Telluria mixta: one gene and its partner. The protein of the gene in region 2 interacts with the protein of the main gene of each other region in a pairwise test. Links are inferred from orthologs where the notes say so. Each region holds a gene or a part of one and is shown on either strand. Other genes may lie near its edges. The genes, in order: recO and recR.

What was found.
Region 1: the proteins of recR (region 2) and recO interact in binary tests that used the Escherichia coli proteins (3 or more experiments, as listed by UniProt). The link is inferred for Telluria mixta from one-to-one orthologs.

What each region holds. Positions count from the first base shown.
Region 1 is NZ_CP119520.1:4,287,677-4,298,154, reverse strand. Bases 1-2,867 are described here. They hold recO (DNA repair protein RecO), read right to left. Parts: upstream 1,900-2,867; coding sequence 1,102-1,899; downstream 1-1,101. Other genes in these bases: rnc (ribonuclease III), read right to left, coding at 2,845-2,867; era (GTPase Era), read right to left, coding at 1,922-2,842; pdxJ (pyridoxine 5'-phosphate synthase), read right to left, coding at 305-1,084; acpS (holo-ACP synthase), read right to left, coding at 1-305. In the rest of the region: more of rnc, read right to left, coding at 2,868-3,678; P0M04_RS19215 (DUF4845 domain-containing protein), read right to left, coding at 3,741-4,154; lepB (signal peptidase I), read right to left, coding at 4,174-5,088; lepA (translation elongation factor 4), read right to left, coding at 5,106-6,899; P0M04_RS19200 (hypothetical protein), read left to right, coding at 7,220-8,152; P0M04_RS19195 (ATP-grasp domain-containing protein), read right to left, coding at 8,190-9,395; P0M04_RS19190 (pyridoxal phosphate-dependent decarboxylase family protein), read right to left, coding at 9,392-10,478. UniProt on the Escherichia coli protein: Involved in DNA repair and RecF pathway recombination.
Region 2 is NZ_CP119520.1:7,350,064-7,360,565, forward strand. The notes cover bases 7,256-10,146. They hold recR (recombination mediator RecR), read right to left. Parts: upstream 9,051-10,146; coding sequence 8,460-9,050; downstream 7,256-8,459. Other genes in these bases: P0M04_RS32390 (glycosyltransferase family 4 protein), read right to left, coding at 7,256-8,305; P0M04_RS32400 (YciI family protein), read right to left, coding at 9,074-9,364; P0M04_RS32405 (YbaB/EbfC family nucleoid-associated protein), read right to left, coding at 9,375-9,701; P0M04_RS32410 (DNA polymerase III subunit gamma/tau), read right to left, coding at 9,774-10,146. Also shown: P0M04_RS32365 (hybrid sensor histidine kinase/response regulator), read left to right, coding at 1-900; P0M04_RS32370 (putative bifunctional diguanylate cyclase/phosphodiesterase), read left to right, coding at 902-3,052; P0M04_RS32375 (penicillin acylase family protein), read right to left, coding at 3,154-5,556; P0M04_RS32380 (hypothetical protein), read left to right, coding at 5,748-6,026; P0M04_RS32385 (polysaccharide deacetylase family protein), read right to left, coding at 5,920-7,155; more of P0M04_RS32390, read right to left, coding at 7,142-7,255; more of P0M04_RS32410, read right to left, coding at 10,147-10,502. UniProt on the Escherichia coli protein: May play a role in DNA repair. It seems to be involved in an RecBC-independent recombinational process of DNA repair. It may act with RecF and RecO.

The DNA of each region.
Region 1 (10,478 bases), 3.1 Mb from region 2 along the record:
AATTCATCGAGCGCCCCGCTGCATACGATAATCGGCTTGCCGCTCGGGGCGTTGAGCATCTGGGCCGAGCGCCAGGTCATGGGCATGCGCATGCCCAGGCCGATCGCTTTCGAGAACGCCTCCTTGGCCGAGAACCGCGTGGCCAGGAAGCGCAGCCCCCGCACCTCGTTCTTGGCGCGGCGGGCGTGGTATTTGACGAGTTCCTCGGGGCCGAGGATCTTTTCGGCGAAGCGTGGGCCGCTGCGTTTCAACGCGGCCTCGACGCGCGAGATCTGGACGATGTCCGTGCCGATCCCGTAAATCATTACTGGCCTTTCGCCGCGTAAGAGACGCCCAGGCGCGCGGCGACCATGATCGCCTTCATTTCGCGCACGGCGTTTTCGAAACCCGCGAACAGCGCGTGCGCGACGATCGCATGGCCGATGTTCAGTTCGTGGATTTCCGGGATCGCCGCGATCGGCTGCACGTTCGTGTAATGCAGGCCATGGCCCGCATTGACGCGCAGGCCGTGCTTCACGCCGGCGCGCACGCCCACCTTGATGCGTTCCAGCTCGTGCGCGTGCTCCTCGGGGCTGGAAGCTTCGGCGTAGCGGCCCGTGTGCAGCTCGATGACGGGCGCGCCGACGGCCGCGGCAGCCGCGATCTGCTGTTCGTCCGCGTCGATGAACAGCGACACGCGGATGCCCTCGCCTTTCAGTTGCCGGATCGCGGCCTCGACTTCCTTCTGGTAGCGGATGACGTCCAGGCCGCCTTCCGTCGTCACTTCTTCGCGGCGCTCGGGCACGAGGCACACGTCCTGCGGTTTCACCTGGCACGCGAAGTCGATCATCTCCTGCGTGACGGCCGCTTCCAGGTTCATGCGCGTCGCCAGTTGCGGGCGGATCGCGAGGACGTCGGCGTCCCTGATGTGGCGGCGGTCTTCGCGCAGGTGCAGGGTGATCAGGTCGGCACCGGCCTGCTCGGCGATCAGCGCGGCGCGCAGCGGGTCGGGATAGACGGTGCCGCGCGCGTTGCGGACGGTGGCGATGTGGTCGATGTTCACGCCCAGGTCGATCACCTGGCCGGCGGGTTGCAGGAAGCTCATGGTCGTAGTCTTTGTTCTTAAAGCTGCATCAGGTCGATCAAAATCTGGCGCGTGTTCAGCGGCGCGCCTCCCAGGTGATAGGCCAGCAGGAAGCGCATCAGCTGCTTGCTCTGCGCCTTGGTCTGCGGGTCGGCGTAGTCTTCGCGTTCCATGTCGACCAGCGTCTTGCCGGACACCACCGGCCACGACTCCACCGCCTGCGCCGTGCGCGCACCGCGTTCCGGGTCAACGACGTACAGGCCGTCCGGTTCGACCGGGGCGCGCGTCGTCGTGCAGCGCGTGAGGTCGGCGGCGACCCCGGTTTCCTTAAGTAAGGCCCGTTCGAATTTTCGCAAGGCGATGGGCGCCGGTTCGCCGTGCGCCAGTTCGTTCAGGGTAGAGACGTAGTGGTTGAACAGCGCGGGATGCGCATCGTCGCGCGCCAGCAGTTTCACCAGCAATTCATTCAGATAAAAGCCGCACAACAGCGCGGTCTTCTCGATCGGCAGCATGCCGCCGACCCACTCGGCGTCGATCAAGGTGCGCAGTTCGGACTTGCCGGAAAACGAGACGGACAGTGGTTGAAACGTCTGCAGCACGCCGCGCAGTTTCGAATGCGGCCGCTTCGCGCCCTTCGCGACGACGCCGATGCGGCCGTGATCGCGCGTAAACAGGTCGACAATGAGGCTCGTTTCCTTGTACGGATAGCTGTGCAGGACGAAGCCCGGCTGGCCGACGACACGGCCTTCGCGCGCGGGCGTGCGGCGCTTGCTCACCGTTGCTGGTGAGTGCGCGTCATTATCGTTGTCGATGAGTTCGTCGTCGCGGCTGGGCATGCGGAGATGATACCCCGGCTTGTTACTCGTAACCGTAAGCGCGCAGGCCCGCTTCGTTGTCGGCCCAGCCGGACTTCACCTTGACCCAGATTTCCAGGTAGACCGGACCGCCGAACAGCTTTTCCATGTCGAGGCGGGATTGCGTCGAAATCTCTTTCAGGCGCGCGCCCTTGTTCCCGATGATCATGGACTTGTGCGTGTCGCGCTCGACGAGGATCGCGGCGAAGACGCGGCGCAGGTTGCCCTCTTGCTGGAATTGTTCGATGAGGACGGTGCTCGTGTACGGCAGCTCGTCGCCCAGCAGGCGGAACACTTTTTCGCGCACGATCTCGGCCGCGAGGAATTTCTCGCTGCGGTCCGTGATGTCGTCCGGGCCGAAGATCGGCGGATTTTCCGGCAGGTGGCGCTTGATCTCGCCTTCCAGCGCATCGACCTGGAAGCGCAGTTTCGCCGACACGGGCACGACCGCGGTGAAATCGCGCAGACCCGCGAGCTTGGCCGCAAAAGGCATCAGCTCGGCCTTGTCCTTCATGCGGTCGGACTTGTTGATGACGAGGATGACGGGCACATTCTTCGGCAGCAGGTCCAGCACCTGCTGGTCGGCCGGGCCGAAGGTGCCGGCCTCGACGAGGAACAGGATCACGTCGGATGCCGTCAGCGTGTTCGACACTGTCTTGTTCAGCGTCTTGTTCAGCGCGTTCGCGTGGCGGGTCTGGAAGCCGGGCGTGTCGACGTAGATGAATTGCGCGTCGTCGCGGGTCTGGATGCCCGTGATGCGGTGGCGCGTCGTCTGCGCCTTGCGCGACGTGATCGACACCTTGGCGCCGATCAGCACGTTCATCAGGGTCGACTTGCCCACGTTCGGACGGCCGACGATGGCGATGTAGCCGCAGCGGAAGCCTTCCGGGGCGCCTTCGGTGGTGTCGTTGGGGGTAGTTTCCATGTTCATGCTGACGGGGTTCCTGACTGCTGTTTCTGTGATGGTTTCTGCGCCGACTGCGGCTCCTCGGCCTGCACCGTCAGCTCGCTCTGGTCGGTGGCGATGCCCGCCAGTTTCAGCTGCGCCGAGCGGGGCCGCGACTTGCGCGACGTGGACGGGCTCTTCTGCAGCAATTGCTCGGCCGTTTCCAGCGCGAGGCGCGCCGCGGCCTGTTCGCCGGCGCGGCGGCTGCCGCCGCGGCCGAACACCTGGATGCCCAGCTTGGGCACGAGACACTCGATCTCGAATTCCTGGCTGTGCGCGGCGCCGTGCGTGGCGACGACGTTGTACGTGGGCAGCGAGATCTTTTTGCTCTGCAAGAACTCCTGCAACAGGGTCTTGGCATCTTTGCCGAGCGTACGTGGATCGACGGAATCGAGCAGCGGGATATAAAACGCGCGGATCGCGTCGCGCGCCGCATCGAAGCCGCTGTCGAGGAAGATGGCGCCCAGCAGGGCTTCCAGCGTATCGGCCAGGATCGACGGCCGGCGGAACCCGCCGGACTTCAGTTCGCCCTCGCCCAGGCGCAGGAATTGCGACAATTCCAGCTTCTGGGCGATCTCGAACAGCGATTGCTGCTTGACTAGGTTGGCACGCAGGCGAGAGAGGTCGCCTTCGGCCAGGTTGTTGAAACGCTCGTACAGGATGGAGGCGACGACGCAGTTCAGGATCGAGTCGCCGAGGAATTCCAGGCGCTCGTTATGCAGACTGCTGTGGCTACGGTGGGTCAGCGCCTGTTGCAGCAGGCCGGGGTCCCGGAACGTATAGCCTAGGCGGGTTTGCAATAACTGAAGATTCATTGTCGTACCAATCTAATGGGCCGGCGCCGCGCGCCGATCCCATCGCGCGCCCTCCCGGCGTATTACTTATCGGCCTTGTCGGCCTTGGCGGCATTGGTGCCGCTGGGGTCGGTGGTACCGTCAAAATTGAACGTCAGGCTGACGCTGTCCGTCAGCGGAACCTTCTTCTCGTAGGCGAAGCTGATCTCGGTCGTGCCGCCGTCGCGCGTAATCACGAGGTCGCGGCCCTGGATGGCCGACACGTCGTTCACGCCGGCATTCTTGTCGAATGCCTGCTGGATCTCGCGCACGGTGCCGGAGCCGGCCTCGGCCTTCGCCTTGACGATCGCACTCTTGACGGCCCGGTATTCGATGAAGGCCGGAATCACCTTGATGGCCACCAGCGCCAGCGCGCCCAGCACGATCAACACGACGATCAGGCCCGACAGCGAGACACCGCTCTCCGCACCGATCCGATACCGCTTGCCACCTTTCATCACACCCTCCGCGTCCGGCTTAGTGGATACCGCCGATGCGCTTCAGGTTGCTGAAGTTCATCCAAACAAACACAGCCTTGCCAACGATATTCTGGTCCGGCACGAAGCCCCAGTAGCGGCTGTCTGCGCTGTTGTCGCGGTTATCGCCCATCATGAAATAATTGCCTTCCGGTACGATACAGGTAAATTCATCGTAGGAATAGGTGCAATTTTCGTGATGGGGGAAATCCTCCACGGCACTCTGGTTGAACGTGCGGGCACCGTCCATGTTCAGGATGCGGTGCGGCGCGTTCGTCAGCTTTTCCAGGAATTGCTTGTGATAAACCGGGCGCTCGTCGTCCAGGTAATCGTCCATCGGCACGTACTCGACCGGCTGGCCGTTGACGGTCAGGCGCTTGTTCGCGTAAGTGATTTTATCACCCGGTACGCCGATCACGCGCTTGATGTAGTCCTGGCTCATGTCCTTGGGGTATTTGAACACCATGACGTCGCCCCGCTGCGGATTGCCCACGTCGATGATCTTCTTGTTGATCACCGGCAGGCGGATACCGTAGTCGAACTTGTTCACGAGGATCAGGTCGCCCACGAGCAGAGTCGGCACCATCGACGACGACGGGATCTTGAACGGCTCGAACAGGAAGGAACGCAGCACGAACACGAGTGCGATCACGGGGAAGAAGCTGCCGGAATACTCGACCCACGTCGGCTGGCGCAGGATCGATGCCTCCAGCACGGCACGGTTGCCGTTGTCGACCTTGATGCCGTCGGCCGTCAGCTTGGCGTGGCGCGCGTCGTACTCGGCCAACGCCGCATCCGCCTTTGCGCGGCGCTGCTTCGCGAGGACGAACACGTCGAGGCACCAGATGACGCCCGTGATCACCATGGCCACGAATAAAATCAGGGCAAAGTTCCCGAGGATCGGTTGCAGATTCATCGCTTCTTATTCTTCCTTTATTTTTCTTCCACCTGGAGGATCGCGAGGAACGCTTCCTGCGGAATCTCCACGGAGCCCACCTGCTTCATGCGCTTCTTGCCGGCCTTTTGTTTCTCAAGCAACTTCTTCTTGCGGCTGACGTCGCCGCCGTAGCACTTCGCCAGCACGTTCTTGCGCAGCGCCTTGACGTTTTCGCGCGAGATGATCGTCGCGCCGATTGCGGCCTGGATCGCCACGTCGAACATCTGGCGCGGGATCAGTTCGCGCATCTTCGCGGCGACCTGGCGGCCGCGGTAGGCGGCATTGGCGCGGTGCACGATGATGGCGAGCGCGTCGACCTTGTCGCCGTTGATCAGCATGTCGACCTTCACGACGTCCGACGCGCGGTATTCCTTGAACTCGTAGTCCATCGACGCATAGCCGCGCGATGTGGATTTCAGGCGGTCGAAGAAGTCCAGCACGATCTCGGCCATCGGGATCTCGTACACGAGTTTCACCTGGCGGCCGTGGTAGCTCATGTCCATCTGCACGCCGCGCTTGCCGGTGCACAGCGTGATGACGGCGCCGACATATTCCTGCGGCATGTACAGGTTCACGGTGACGATCGGCTCGCGCACTTCTTCGATCTTCGACACTTCCGGCATCTTGGACGGGTTGTCGACCTTGATCATGGAGCCGTCGCGCATCACGACTTCGTACACGACGGTCGGGGCCGTCGTGATCAGGTCCTGGTCGAATTCGCGCTCCAGGCGCTCCTGGATGACGTCCATGTGCAGGAGGCCCAGGAAGCCGCAGCGGAAGCCGAAGCCCAGCGCCTGCGACACTTCCGGCTCGTACTGCAGCGCGGCGTCGTTCAGCTTCAGCTTTTCCAGAGAGTCGCGCAGCGCGTCGTACTGGTTTGCTTCCACCGGGAACAGACCGGCGAACACCTGCGGCTGCACTTCCTTGAAGCCGGGCAGCGGCTCCGGTGCCGGACGCGACGCCAGGGTGACGGTATCGCCCACCTTCGCGGCCTTCAATTCCTTGATGCCGGCGATGATGAAGCCCACCTGGCCCGCCTTCAGCTCCGACAGCTGCACGGAGCGCGGCGTGAACACGCCGACCTGCTCGACCAGCTGCTGGGAATCCGTCGCCATCAGGAGGATCTTGTCTTTCGGACGCAGCGTGCCATTCTTCACGCGCACGAGCATCACGACGCCGACGTAGCTGTCGTACCACGAGTCGACGATCAGCGCCTGCAGCGGCGCGTCTGGATCGCCTTCCGGCGGCGGCACTTTCGCGATCAGCGTTTCCAGCACGTCTTCCACGCCCAGGCCCGTCTTTGCGGAGCAGGTGGTGGCGTCGGTGGCGTCGAGGCCGATGACGTCCTCGATCTCCTGCTTCGCGCGATCCGGATCGGCGTGCGGCAGGTCGATCTTGTTCAGGATGGGCACCACTTCGACGCCCAAGTCCAGCGCCGTGTAGCAGTTGGCGACGGTCTGCGCCTCCACGCCCTGCGACGCGTCGACGACGAGCAGCGCGCCTTCGCAGGCGGACAGCGAGCGCGACACTTCATAGCTGAAGTCGACGTGGCCCGGGGTGTCGATCAGGTTCAGGTTATAGGTCTGGCCATCGCGCGCCTTATAGGACAGCGCCGCGGTCTGCGCCTTGATGGTGATGCCGCGCTCGCGCTCCAGGTCCATCGAGTCGAGCACCTGCTCGTCCATTTCACGTTCCGACAGGCCGCCGCACAGCTGGATGATGCGGTCCGCCAGGGTCGATTTACCGTGATCGATGTGGGCGATGATGGAAAAGTTACGTATGTTTTTCATTAACAAACTCAAAACCAAAAAGAGCGGCACGCGGCCAGGCCGACAGGGTTCGATCCTGCCGGCGCAATACGAAAAAAGCGCCGCGTCTGGGGGACGGGAAGTTCCCCGGGCGAGCGCCTTATCGGGCGAATCGCGGCTCATGAAGGCCGCGGCTTGACCCGCAAGCTGCCCATTTTACCGGATTTCGAGCCAGAAAGCCCGGTTTCCGGGGACGACCCCGATTCAAGTTGGGCAAGGACCCGCCGTTAATGACTCATCGGCGGCCCGCCGCCCTACTTTTCGCCACCATGATCTACACGTCCGAACCGCAGCAATGGCGCATGCAGCTTTCCTTGCCCATCGAGCAACGCATCCTGTCCCTGCCCGATGAAGTGCGCGACGTCGTGCACCAGGTGAACATGGCGACGGGCCTGGACGCCGTGCCCGCCCCGTGCGTGCCGGACGCCGCCCTACAGGCCGACCTGCGCGCCGCGCTGACGGGCATGCCGGCCGCCGTGCGCGACCTCGTGGACCCGCTGCTGCTGGGCGTCTGCACGGGCCGCGGCCTCGGGTCGTCGGGCATCACGGACATCGTGGCGGATGCCGTCGACGGCCGCATCCTCGGCTGCATCGTGCTGCTCGACCTGGATCTGCTGGAAACCCATACGGCCAACTCCTGGGCCACGTGGAAGGAAAACCTGCCGTTCGGCGGCCCCGGCTTCTCGCTCGCCGCGACGATCGCCACCCCGCACGACGACACCCGCGCCCACGCCCTGCAGTTCCTGCTGCTGCACGAGTTCGGCCACGTCGTGACGGCGGGCGGATCGTTCCTGCCGCGCTGGTGGGAACCGGTGCCGGCAACCGTATTCCCCTTCCTTGACCTGAGCTGGCATGTAAATGCGGCCGGGCGCTTCGTGCCGTGGAACAGTTCGGATTTCGACCTGCGCGGCGCGGTCGATTTCTACGGCACGAATCAATTGCACAGCGATGCCATCGTGACCGCGTATGCCGGCCTGGAAGGCAGCGACTTTCCCAGCCTGTACGGGGCAACGAATCCGTACGACGATTTCGCGGAATGCTTCGCGAGCTATGTCCACAGCGAACTCATGGGGCGGCCGTACGTGTTGCGCGTGGATTACGACGATGTGCCGCAGGCGACGCTGGACAGTTTCTGGGCGAGTCCGCGCAGCGAGGCGAAGCGGGTGTTCATGCGGGAGTTGCTGGGTGAGCCGGCTGTCGTCGCCAGTGATGCGTATGAGTTAGTCGCTGCATGAAAAACGTCGCCCCCGCCTTCGCGGGGGCGACGTTGTTTTAAGCCTCAGCTTGTCCGGCAGCCCGGTGCAGCATTCCCTCGAACGCCCCGAACACCCTGTCCATCACGGGCCCCTTGTACGGATACCTGCCCGCATCGTCCATCGCGTGCACGACCATCGCGTTGTCCACTTCGAAGATGAGCAACCGGCCATCGCGCGTCTCCGCGCAATCGATGCCCAGCCAGGGCAAGCCGATTCGCGCATCGATGTCCGCCAGCGCCGCCGCGTGACGGCGCGCGAAACCCTCGTCGAACGCGGCCATCCCGGCCGCCTCCTCCGCCCGCTTGCCGGCGCTGTCGTCCATACCCGCGTTCAGGTAGTGCACCATCCAGTGCGACGAGATCGCCAGGTGGCAGATGAACGGCTTGCCGTCGACGAGCACGATGCGGTATTTGCGGAACTGGCCGTCAGGGCCGGAATAATCGACGAACGGCGCGAGAAAGAACTCGCCGGCCGCGTGCGCTGCGAGGTACGCGCCCAACGCGGCCGCATCATCCACCTTTTGCAGATCCGTGCCCGCGTGCGAATCCACTGGCCGCACGATGAGTGGGAACGCCGCGTCGGTTAGTTGCATCGCCCTCGCCCGATCCAGGCGCACCGTCCGCGGCACCAGCATACCGGTCACGCCATCGAGCATCGCGCAGACGCCATCGCGCGACAGGTGTGCAATCCGCTCCGGCCGGTTGATGACGGGGCGCGGCCAGCCGGCCAGCATCTGCGCCACGTCGCGCAGCAGCGGTCCGTTGGCGTCGGATTGCGCGATCGCCACGAACAGCACGTCGTGGTCGGGCACCTGCTCCGGCAGCGGCAGGTCGGGCGTCACGTATTGCACGTGCGCGGCGGCGTTCGACGTCTGCAGCAGGAATTCGATCGGCGTATTGGCCATGAAGTCGCCGGGTCCCATCAGCACGAGCAGGCGCAGGGTCGGCACGCGCGCCGGCGCCGGCAGCGCGTACAGCGACCGGATCGCCAGCGCGTGGCGTTGCACCTCCAGGCCCGCCGCGCGCTGGCCGAGCAACTGCAGCACGAAGCTGGCGTCCAGCCACGCGTTCGCGTCGTCGGGATGTGCCTGGGCGCGTGCCAGCAGGCGTTCGCCGACCGGGCGCAGGTCGGCACGATCGAAGGCGCAGCGCATCAGGGCCGCGGCACCGATCAGCGGGGCGTACGGCGTGGCGGCGGCGTCGATGAGTGCGGGCGTGATCATGACAGGCGGCCGGCGCGCAGCACGGCATCGACGAGCGCGTCGATGTCGGCACGGCCCGTGCGGTGGTTGACGATGGCGGCGCGGATCGCGTAACGGCCGTCGAGCGTCGTCGCGGAGGGCGCCACGCGGCCTTCGTCGTACAGCGCGAGCACGATCTCACGGTTCACGCGTTCAGGATCCGCGCAGACAAAGCGGAAGCACACGATATTCAACGTGACGGGCGCCGCCAGTTCCAGGTCCGGCTCGGCCGCGATGCGCTCCGCAAGGTAGCGGGCCAGCGCGCACGTGGCCGAGATCGAGCGGCCGATGGCGTCGGCGCCGTAGACCTGGAACGTGAGCCACGTCTTCAGCGCCCGGAAGCCCCGCGACAGATCGGGTCCCAGATCGCACGGCCACGCTTCCCCCGCCGCGAGCCCCCGCCCCGCCCGCTGCAGGTACGCGGCCGGCGCCGCGAACGCGTCGAGCATGTGCGCGCCGTCGCGCGCCATGAAGAAGCCCGCGTCGTACGGCACCTGGCCCCATTTGTGAAAATCGAAGGCGAGCGAGTCGGCGCGCGCGATCCCGTCCAACAGCGGCGCGACGTCCGGCGCCAGCACCCCGAGCGCCGCATAGGCGCCGTCGACGTGCAGCCACATGCCGTGGTCGCGCGCGAAGTCGGCGAGCGTCGCGAGCGGATCGATGGCGCCCGTATTCACGGTCCCGGCACTGGCGACGACGAGGAACGGCTGCAACCCGTTGCGGCGATCGGCAGCGACCTGCGCGGCGAGATCGGACACGTCCATGTGGCCGGCGGCGTCCACGCGCACGCTGCGCAGTGCATCCGTACCGAAGCCCGCCAAGTCCATTGCCTTCGCAATGCAGCCATGCGCTTCCGCCGACGCGTACGCGCGCAGGTCCGCATGCGCCGCGAGCCCCTGCGCGCGCACATCGCGCCCGAGCGCGTGCGTGCGCGCGACGACGACACCCATGAAGTTGGCGATCGACGTGCCCGTGACGAACACGCCGCGGGCCGTGCCAGGAAAGCCGAACAGCGCCGCCATCCAGTTCGACACCTGGCGCTCCACCTCGACGGGCGCCTGGTTG
Region 2 (10,502 bases):
TTCGCCTGCCTGGCGACGCCGCCGCGCGGCAAGGTCGCGCCGGCGCCGCGCTTCATGCCGCCGCGCCCCCTGCAGCTGGACGCCAACCGCCCGCGCACGCGGCGCGTGCTGCTGGCCGAGGACAATCCCGTCAACATCGAGGTGGCCCGGGCAATGCTGGAAAGCCTCGACCTGCAGGTGGATTGCGCGCGCAACGGCGAGGATGCGCTGCAGGCCGTGCGCACGGCTTCATATGATGCCGTCCTGATGGATTGCCAGATGCCGGTGATGGACGGCTTTGCCGCGACGGCCGCGATCCGGCGCGAAGAACGCGAAGCGGGCCGCGGGCGCGTGCTGCCCATCATCGCGATCACGGCGAACGCGCTGCAGGGCGACCGCGAAGCGTGCCTCGCGGCCGGCATGGACGATTACCTGTCGAAGCCGTTCAGCCAGCAGGAAATCGCGGCCGTGATCGGGCGCTGGATGGCGCTGCCGCTCGCGGCCACCGTGCACCACGACGACGAGCCGCCGCGCCTGCCGCCGGAATCCGTCGAAGTGATCCAGCGCGACGTCATCAACCGCGTGGCACTGGACAAGATCCGGGCCCTGTCGCGCGACCGCGGCGACGCCCTCGTGCAGAAGGTCATCGCCGCCTACGTCGACGACACGCCGCAGCAGCTGCTCACATTGCGCTCGGCCATCGATGGCCTCGACACGGGCAACGTGCGCCGCATCGCCCACACGCTGAAATCGGCCAGCGCCAACGTCGGCGCCGAGGCCCTCGCCGCCCTGTGCAAGGAACTGGAGCACCTGGGCCGCGCCGACACCACCGAAGGCGCGGACGCGATCCTGACCGACATGGAACAGGAGTTCCAGGCCGTCCGGCATTCGCTTACCGCCATCCTCGAAAAGGAAACCTGACATGCCAGCCCAATCCGCCAACAAGAGGGGTGTCGTTCTCGTCGCTGACGACGATCCGGTGATGCGTCTGCTGATGCTCGAGATGCTGGAAGGCGTCGGCCTGGAAGGCATCGAGGCCGCGGACGGCGAACAGGCCGTGTTCCTCGCGCACGCGCGCACGCCCGACCTGATCCTGCTGGACGTCGAGATGCCGAAGATGGACGGCTTTGCCGCGTGCCGCGCGATCCGCGACCTGCCGAACGGCGCGATGGTCCCGGTCGTGATGGTCACCGGCGGCGACGACCTGGAAGCCGTCACCAATGCGTACGAGGCCGGCGCCACCGACTTCGTGTCGAAGCCGATCAACTGGCCCATCCTCGGCCACCGCGTACTGTACGTGCTGCGCGCGTCCGACGCCATCGTCCGCCTGCGCATCGCCGACGCCCAGAACCGTGCCGTGCTGGCCGCCATTCCCGACACGTTCTTCCGCATGTCGCGCGACGGCTTTTATCTCGATTACGAACCGGGCCGCGACGGGCCGGGACGCGGCGTGCGCGACGCCGGCGTGGACGAGCACATCGTCGGCCGCCACGTGACCGACGTGCTGCCGCGCGACATCGCCGAACGCCTGTTCGAACAGGTGGGCATGGCCCTGCACGTGCAGCAGGTGCGCTCGGTCGAATATGAACTGATCCGCTTCGGCGAGGCCCAGCATTTCGAGGCCCGGCTCGTCGCCACCGGCCCGAACGAAGTGCTGGGCCTCGTGCGCGACATCAGCGAACGCAAGCGCGCGGAAGAACAGATCCGGCGCCTGGCCTATTGCGACAGCCTGACCGGCATCCCGAACCGCCAGGCGTTCCTCGAGATGCTGGAACGCGAACTGCAGCGCTCGAAGATCGACAACACGAAGTTCGCCGTGCTGTTCATGGACCTGGACGCCTTCAAGCGCATCAACGACACGCTGGGCCACGACGTGGGCGACCAGTTGCTGAAGCAGGTGTCGGACCGCCTGCGCGAGACCATCCGCCCGAACGACCTGCTGTCGCGCGGCGACCTGCTCCCGCGCGTGGACGCGGCGAACAGCGCGGGCACGAACCTCGCGCGCCTGGGCGGCGACGAATTCACGATCCTGATTCCCGACCTCGAACGGGTCGAACACGCGCTCAACGTGGCGCACCGGGTGAAAGACGCGATGCGCCGCCCGTTCCTCATCGAAGGCAACGAGATCTTCGTGACGGCCAGCATCGGCATCTCGTTGTTCCCGGAGGACGGCGACGACTGCACGTCGCTGCTGAAGTACGCCGACACCGCGATGTACCACGCGAAGAACTGCGGCAAGAACAACGCCAAGCTGTACTCGTCGTCGCTGACGATGCAGATCATGAGCCACGTGAAGCTGGAAGTCGGCCTGCGCCGCGCGCTGCAGAACGACGAGCTGTACCTGCTCTATCAACCGCAGCTCGACGTACGCTCGTCCGAGATCGTGGGCGTGGAAGCCCTCGTGCGCTGGCGCCATGCGGAACGCGGCGTCGTCTCGCCCAACGAATTCATCCCGCTGGCCGAGGAAACGGGCCTGATCGTGCCGATCGGCGAATGGGTGCTGCGTACCGCCTGCAACCAGGCGCGCCAGTGGCAGAAATTCTCGCGTCGTCCCGTGCGCATCGCCGTGAACCTGTCGGCCAAGCAGTTCAAGGACGAGAACCTGTCGCAGATCGTGCTGTCAGCCTTGCACGACACTGGCCTCGACCCGCGCCTGCTCGAACTGGAGCTGACGGAAGGCACGCTGATGGACGACGCGAAGGCCACGCTGGCCACGCTGGAACAGCTGCGCGGCATCGGTGTGTACCTGTCGATCGACGACTTCGGCACCGGCTATTCGTCGATGAACTACCTGAAGCGCTTCGACGTGCGCGCCCTGAAGATCGACCGCAGCTTCATCAGCGGCCTGCCGCAGGATTCCGAGAATGCCGCGATCACGCGCGCCATTATCGCGATGGCGCACGGTCTCAAGATGATCGTCGTGGCGGAAGGCGTCGAGACGGGAGAACAGCTCGTGCTGCTGGAAGAATACGGCTGCGATCTCGTGCAGGGCTTTTATCTCGGGCGGCCGGCGCCGCCGGAGGCGGTGACCGGCATGCTGCAGAAATTGTGGGTGCCGATGGCGGTGCGCTGACGGCACACTGAAACACCGTCGCCCCCGCGAAGGCGGGGGCCCAATCTTGCGCCGCCAAAACGCTGAACTTGGGTTCCCGCCTGCGCGGGAACGACGTTGATTTAGTTCGTGAATTTCAACGTGTGCACCACCGCCCCCGGCAACAACGGCACCGGCTTCCCGCGCACCCAATCCTCGTGCCCTTTTAAAAAGTACGGCGACAGCGGATGCCCGCTCTGCCCGCCGGGCATGTCGAACAGCCCCTCTTCCTCGCGCCCCGGCGCCACCGTCAGGCGCTCCGATTGCCCGAACTTCGGCCCCGCCACGCGCGGCATGTTGGCGTCGCCCGGCAGCTGGTCCGGCGGCACGCTGAGCCAGCGGCGCAGTGCCGGCACCGCAATCGTGAACGGGTGCGCGATCGTCGCCGTGTTGCGCCGGCCCCAGGTGGCCTGCGCGAGCGGCGTGCCGTCTTCCTTCAGGTCCGCGATGGCGCGGTCGATGGCCGCCAGTTGCAGGTCTTGCCAGCTCGCATAGCCGGCCGGCAGCCACGCGGCCGGACGCGCGTCCAGCAGGCGCGCGACGATGTCCGGCCAGCGCGACGTCGCGACCACGATGCTGGCCTTCGGATCGAGTTTCGCCAGCTCCGCATCGACGCCGGCGAACAGCAGGTCATGCAGCGACCACATGAACTGGCGCGCCAGGCGATAGCCGACGGACGTCGTGCTCGCGCGGCCGTCCCAGCTTTGCTCCAGCAGGCGGCGAAACTCGGCGCGCTCCGGATGCTGGTCCAGCGCGCGGGCGTCCAGCGCGGCCAGGGCACGCTCGCGCCAGCCGGCGATGAACGGTGCGCGGTCGTCGAGCGACGCCTGGAACGCGGCCGGCACGTCCGTCCTGTCGCCGAGCTGGTGCACGGTGCCGCTCAACTGGTGCGCGCGCGCCCCCAGGTCGAAGCCGCCGTCGCCGATGATGCCGGCGTCCCCGCCCGCGAGCTGGCGGCTGTTTGCCGTCACCAGCTGCCCGCCGGGAGGATTGACGACGCGCGGATGCTGCGGCGGCGCGAGCAGTCCGGTCCACGTGGGCACGGCACCGTCGGACGCGAGCGGGAACGACACCTTGGAGCCGCCCTGCGCGCGCTGCGGCAGCGCGCCGGCGATGGTCCAGGCGATGCCGCCGCGGTCGTCGCCGAGGACGACGTTCTGCGCCGGGATGCCGTCGCTGGCCGCCGCGGCGAGCGCTTCGTCGAGGTTCGTCGACGCTTCCAGCTTCAGGTGGTTCAGGTTGAGCGCGCCGGGGTCGTGCGCGACCCAGTGCACCGCGTACTGGACGCCGTCGACGGTACGGACCGGACCGAGGCTCGTCTCGAGCACGGTCATCGTCTGCGCCGCTTCACCCTTCACGAGCAGCGTTTCCGTGTGCGCGACGGGCGTCTCCCAGCCATTCGTCGTGCGCACCTGGCCGGGATGGGCGGCGTCAAGGCCGAGGCGCACGAGGTCGAGCGTGTCCGCATAGCTGTTCGTGAACGCCCACGCGACATGGCCATTGCTGCCGACGATGACGGCCGGCGGCGTCCCCGGCAGGCTCACGCCGACGACGCGGCGCGGTTGCCCCTGCGCGTCCGGGAAGCGCAGCGCGAGGCGATACCACGTGTTCGGCAGTTGCAGGCCCAGGTGCATGTCGTCGGAGACGATGGCGGCGCCGTTCGTCGTACGCGTCCCGGCGATGGCGTAGTTGTTGCTGCCGACGGAATCGGTGAACGCCATGCCCGCCACCTGGCGCGCGGGGACGCTTTCCTTGCGGCCCCACCAGGCCGGCGCCGTGGCCGGAATCGGGGCCGGCGCCAGCGCGACGCCGTCGGCATCCATCGGCGTATCCCAGCGGGTCGCTTCGGGCAGCAGGAAGGCCAGCTGGGCCGGATCGAGGTGCGCCGCGAGCCACCCCCGCGCCAGTTCGCGCGGTTCCTGGTTGCCCTGCAAATCGAAATACATGGCCCAGACCGCCAGCAGCGAATCGGCCGGCGTCCACGGACGCGGCGCCGCACGGCTCAGCAGGTATTCGAACGGGCGCGCACGCAGGCCGTTCAGGCCGTCGTTGACGCCGGCAGCGTAGCGGTCCAGGAACGTACGCTCGGCCGGCGTCATGCGCTGCACGACCTGTTCGGCGCGGGCGCGGAAGCGGTGCAGGCGGTGCGCGCGGTCGAGCGGCAGCGCCTTGGCCCCGAACAGCTCCGCCAGTTCGCCGGCGGCACTGCGGCGCAGCAGATCCATCTGGAAGAAGCGCTCCTGGCCATGCACGAAGCCGGTGGCATAGGCGACGTCGAGCCGGTTCGCCCCGCTGATGGTCGGCACGCCGTTCGCATCGCGCTCCACCGTCACGGACGCCGACAGCAGCGGCGAGCGATGCTGGCCGTCGAGCTCGGGCAGGCTCGCGCGCAAGGTCATCCAGGCGCCGCCCGCGACGAGCACCGGCAGCACGACGGCCCCGACCGCAACCCGCCGTCCCCACTTCCGCCATCCACGTTGTCGCATCTCGCTCATCCCTTTGGAAAAGGCGCATCTTGCCAGAAATTGCACGTGCGGGCGAGTACGTGACAACCCTTACCCGCGATGGTTCCCTGCGCGCGATTGAGCAGGCTCTCTCGGAGGCTCGCGCTGGCTTCTAAGCTGTGAGAAGGCGCGCAGGACGCGCGTGTTGGCGAGTGTTGGATTCAGGAGGCACCATGATTCGGGTGCTAAGTATTGGGTTGGTGCTGGCGCTGGCCGCGTGCACGACGCCGCAGGAGCGCGCGGCCCAGGCCCAGGCCGACGTCGAGCGGATGATGGCGATCTACGGACCGGCCTGCGTCCGGCTGGGCTACGCAGCGCAGACGGATGCGTGGCGCAGTTGCGTGATCAGCCTGGGTGCGAAGTACGATCAGCAACGCTATGGACCGCCTGCGGGCTACTATGGCTGGGGTCCGGGTTACTGGCGGGGTGGCTGGTGGGATCCGTACTGGTGAAGCGCGGGTTGAGGCGCTGAGTGACACGGCGCGCGAACTCGGCTTTCGTCACCGCCTCGCGACTTTCCAGCAGGCGCTCCAGTGTCCGCTGGATGTGACGGACCAGTTCCGGATAGCGCGCATCCGGCGGATGCAGGCTGAAGCGCACGAGCGGCGAACGCGCCAGCACGGACGCCGTGGCGTCCGCGATGCGCGGCGACAGGATGCGCCCGCCGCGGTTGCGTGCCGCGTACACGAGCGACGGCGACAGGATCGCGTGCGTGCCGTGGCGGTTGTTTTGCGTGAATAGCGTGGACGTCGCGGGAGCGATGACCGGGTTCGGGTTGTCTTCCGGCAGATCTTGCGGCCGATCTTGCGCCAGATCTGGCAGCGGCGCCGCATCAGCGCGGCCGGGTACATCGTGACGCAGGTCCGTGCCGTTCGCACCTGTCCAATTGCGCGCGTCGAACTGCGTGTTGCCGGGGCCTCGGACAGACTGGTTGCCCCTGCCGGTCTGGACAGCCCCGCTGCCGCCCTGGATGCTCGCGCTGGCATCGCCGCGATACCCCGGCCGCCCGCCGGTGTCGTGCAATGCCTGCTGACAATGCGGTCGCGCGACCGGGCGACGCTCGCCCGCCCCCGGCAGACAATGGAAATGGCTGAACGTGGTCGTGTACGCGAATGGCGCATCGCGCAAGGCCCGCCAGGCGCCCTCGCCCAGCAGCCAGGCCGGCGGGACGAAGCCGGTGGGCGTCCAGCCGCGCGCCGCGAACCAGTCGAGGCCGAGCTCCAGGCGCCGCCGCGCTTCCGACTCCGTCAGTGCCGCGAATTCGCCCTCGCTCCGCGTGTACACGTTGCGCAGGAAGCGCGCGCGCAGGCCGCCGCTGCCCGCCTCCGTGTCGAGATGGCTGTAGCCGTGCAGCGCCAGCTCGTCGCCGCGCTCCAGCGCCACGTTCAGGCAAGCTTCCATCGCGAGGGACTGCTCGGGCCGGAAGTGGTAATGCGGGACGACGAGCCAGGTCAGCGGGATGTCCGCCACGGCGCGCACGGCCTCCACGAGGCGCAGGCAATCGCTCCATGTAGCCGGCGCCACGTCGTGGATCGAGACGCACAGCATGTGCTCGTCAGGGGACCATTCAGTCTGTGACACGGATGCGCTCCCGTTCATGGATCAGCTCGATGGCGATGTCGTCGGCCGCGTGCGGATACCCGTTCAGCAAGCCTTGGTAGCGGCCAATCACCTGCGGCAGGATCTCGTTCCAGTCGTAGCGTTCGACGGCCCTGCGCCGTGCCGCCTGCCCCATGCGGACGAGGTCGCGCTGGTAGATGGCTTCGATCGCGCCGGCCAGGCTGTCGACGTGGTTCGGCTCGGCCAAGATACCTGTCTCCGTGTCGACCAGCTCGGCCACGCCGCCCTTGTTTGTGGCCACGACGGGCAGGCCGCATGCCATCGCTTCCAGCACGATCAGGCCGAACGTTTCGCAATCGCCCGGATGCACGAGCACGTCGCAGCTGGCCAGCAGGCTGGCCAGCTGGCGCTGGTCGCGCCGGAACGGGATATGCGTGACGCGGTCGCAAAACGGCAGCACGCCGCCGCCGCCCACGAGGATCAGGTGGTACGGGTCGCCCAGCTTGCGCACGGCTTCGATAAGGACGTGCAGCTTCTTTTCCGGCGTGAAGCGGCCCGCATAGACGAGCAGGCGCGTCTCCGGGGCAAGGCCCAGGTGTTCGCGCAGGGTCTCGTCGCGGCGCTGCGGCCGGAACACGCTGCTGTCGATGCCGAGCGGCTGGTGCACGGCGCCGGAGACGCCGATCGCCTCCAGCTGCTGCACCATGATGCGGCTGGGTGCCAGCACGAGGTCGAACTGGCGGTACAGGTTGGCGAGGTAGCGGCAGGTGCCGCGCGCGATCCAGCGGCCGAAGCGCGGCTGCACGAGGCGCGGCAGGTCGGAATGGTAGAAGGCGACGGCCGGGATGTCGTAGCGCTTGCGCATGCGCAGCGCGGCCCAGGCGCAGTGGCCCGCATCGCCCGCCTCGACGACGTCGGGCCGGACGGATTCCAGCAGGCGGGCCGGGCCTTCGACGGACAACGGCATGCGGAAGCCGTGAAAACCCGGCAGGCCGGCGGACGGTATCTTGACGAGCGCGGGCACCGTGTCATCGCACGTCTCCACGTTGGAGCTCATGATCGTGTGCTGCACGCGGCTGCGTCGTGCCAGCCAATGGGCCTTGGCATTCAGATAGGTGCTGACGCCGCCTCCTTCGGCCGCGTAGAACATCGTGATGTCGACGAGATGCATGCTTGGGGTCCGGTCAAAGTATCCCCACGATAGCAGCGTAGACGGTGCAGCGGGTTTGCGCACTGTCAAGCGAACACCGCCTGCTGCCGGGAGCCGCTACGATGCCGTCATTGTCGCGCGACCATGTAAGGGCTCCCCGTTTTGGGGAGGCCCATTATGCACTGCGCCTGTCGAGCATGGCGCGCGCGATGGTGCCCGCGTCCACGTACTCGAGCTCGCCCCCGACGGGAACGCCGCGCGCGAGGCGACTGACCTTGAGTCCGCGCGCCTTCAGCATCTCGCTGATGTAGTGGGCGGTCGCTTCGCCCTCGTTGGTGAAATTGGTGGCGAGCACGACTTCCTTGACCCCGCCGTCGCCGGCTCGACCGATCAGCTTTTCCAGGTGCAGGTCCTTGGGACCGATGCCGTCCAGCGGCGACAACCGGCCCATCAGCACGAAGTACAGGCCCTTGTACGTCAGGGTCTGCTCGATCATCATCTGGTCGGCCGGCGTCTCGACGATGCACAGAAGTGTCCGGTCGCGCTGCTCGTCGGCGCACAGGTCACACACCTCGGTTTCAGAGAAGGTATTGCACATGGCGCAGTGATGCACCGCATCGACGGCCTGGTACAGCGCACGCGACAGCATGGCCGCACCTTCGCGGTCATGCTGCAGCAGGTGGAAGGCCATGCGCTGCGCCGACTTCGGCCCGACGCCCGGCAGGCGGCGCAAGGCCTCGGTAAGGAAGTCGAGCGATTTGGACATAATGGACTCGCCTCCGCCAGTGCTTACTGTGCGCGCCAGGCGGACAATGCCTCGGCGGTCATGGTGGGAACGAACTCGGTGACGGCGTAGGTCGCCAGGCCGGCCTGCGCGAACGGATCGTCGCGCAGCGCAGCGTCGAGCTCGGCGCGGTCGGCCGCATGGGCGATGAGGATGCCGCCGTCGCGCGGCTCCTTGCGGCCCGCCATCAGGAACAGCCCGCGCGCAGTGTGCTCTTGCAGCCAGGCGCGGTGCGCCGGGAGGTAGGCATCGATGCGCTCGAGCGGCGCCGTGTAGGTGAGTGTAACGATGAACATAAAATGAGCATCAGAACGGCATCTTGAAGCCCGGCGGCAGCGGCAGGCCGGCGGTCAGGCCGCTCATCTTTTCCTGGGCGGTGGTTTCGGCCTTGCGCACGGCGTCGTTGAACGCGGCGGCGACCAGGTCTTCCAGCATGTCGCGGTCGTCGCCCAGCAGCGACGGGTCGATCGACACGCGCTTGACGTCGTTCTTGCACGTCATGACGACCTTCACGAGGCCGGCACCCGACTGCCCTTCGACTTCGATCAGAGCCAGCTGCTCCTGCGCCTTCTTCATGTTGTCCTGCATGGCCTGCGCCTGCTTCATCAGGCCTGCGAGCTGGTTTTTCATCATGATGTGTTCTCCAAAAAAGTCGGATGGGTAAATCGTTTATACAGTTTATACCGGCGCCGGCGCGGGGCCGGCTCAGGACGCGATCGGCCGCATGGAACCGGGCACGACGAACGCGTCGAACGTGCTCACCATGTTTTGCACGAACGGATCGGCATCGACGGTGGCCTCGGCTTCGCGCTGCAGGCGCTCGCGCCGCGCCTTGGCCTCGGCGCTGGCCGTGTACCAGGTCGGCGCGATCTCGGTCTCGACGTTCACGCGCACGGCCGGGAAGCATTCCTGCAGGGCAGCGCACAGCTTTTCGCTGTTACCGCTGGCGCGCAGCGTGTCGACCGGGACGCGCAGACGGAACGTCGCGGCGGCGCCATCCGCCACGCACTCGATCAGCTCGGTCTGGAAGGCCAGCTGCTGGGCCACGCCGCGCAGCGGCAGCGAGGCCGCGAGCGCCGGCCAGTTGCCGTCCCAGTCGATGGCCGGCACGGGCGTGATGACGTAGGCGTACGGCGGCGCGGAAGGTGCCGCGGCACGGGCCGGCACCGGAGGCGCCTGCACCGCCGGGGCTTCCATCGCCAAGGCACTGTCGTCGGAAAACTCGGTGACCCAGGCCGGCGGCTCGTCGTCGGCGACTGCCTGTTCGGCCTGTCCCTGCGCGGGCTGGCGCATCATCGCCGGCTGCGGCTGGGCGGCGGACTGGGGCTGCGTCCGTGCGGCGGCAGCGGCGGCGCCGTTCGGCGCGCCCTGGTCCCACGGGGCCGGCGCGGCGGGCGCGGAAGGCGCAGCGGCCGGAGCAGGCGCGGCGGCAGC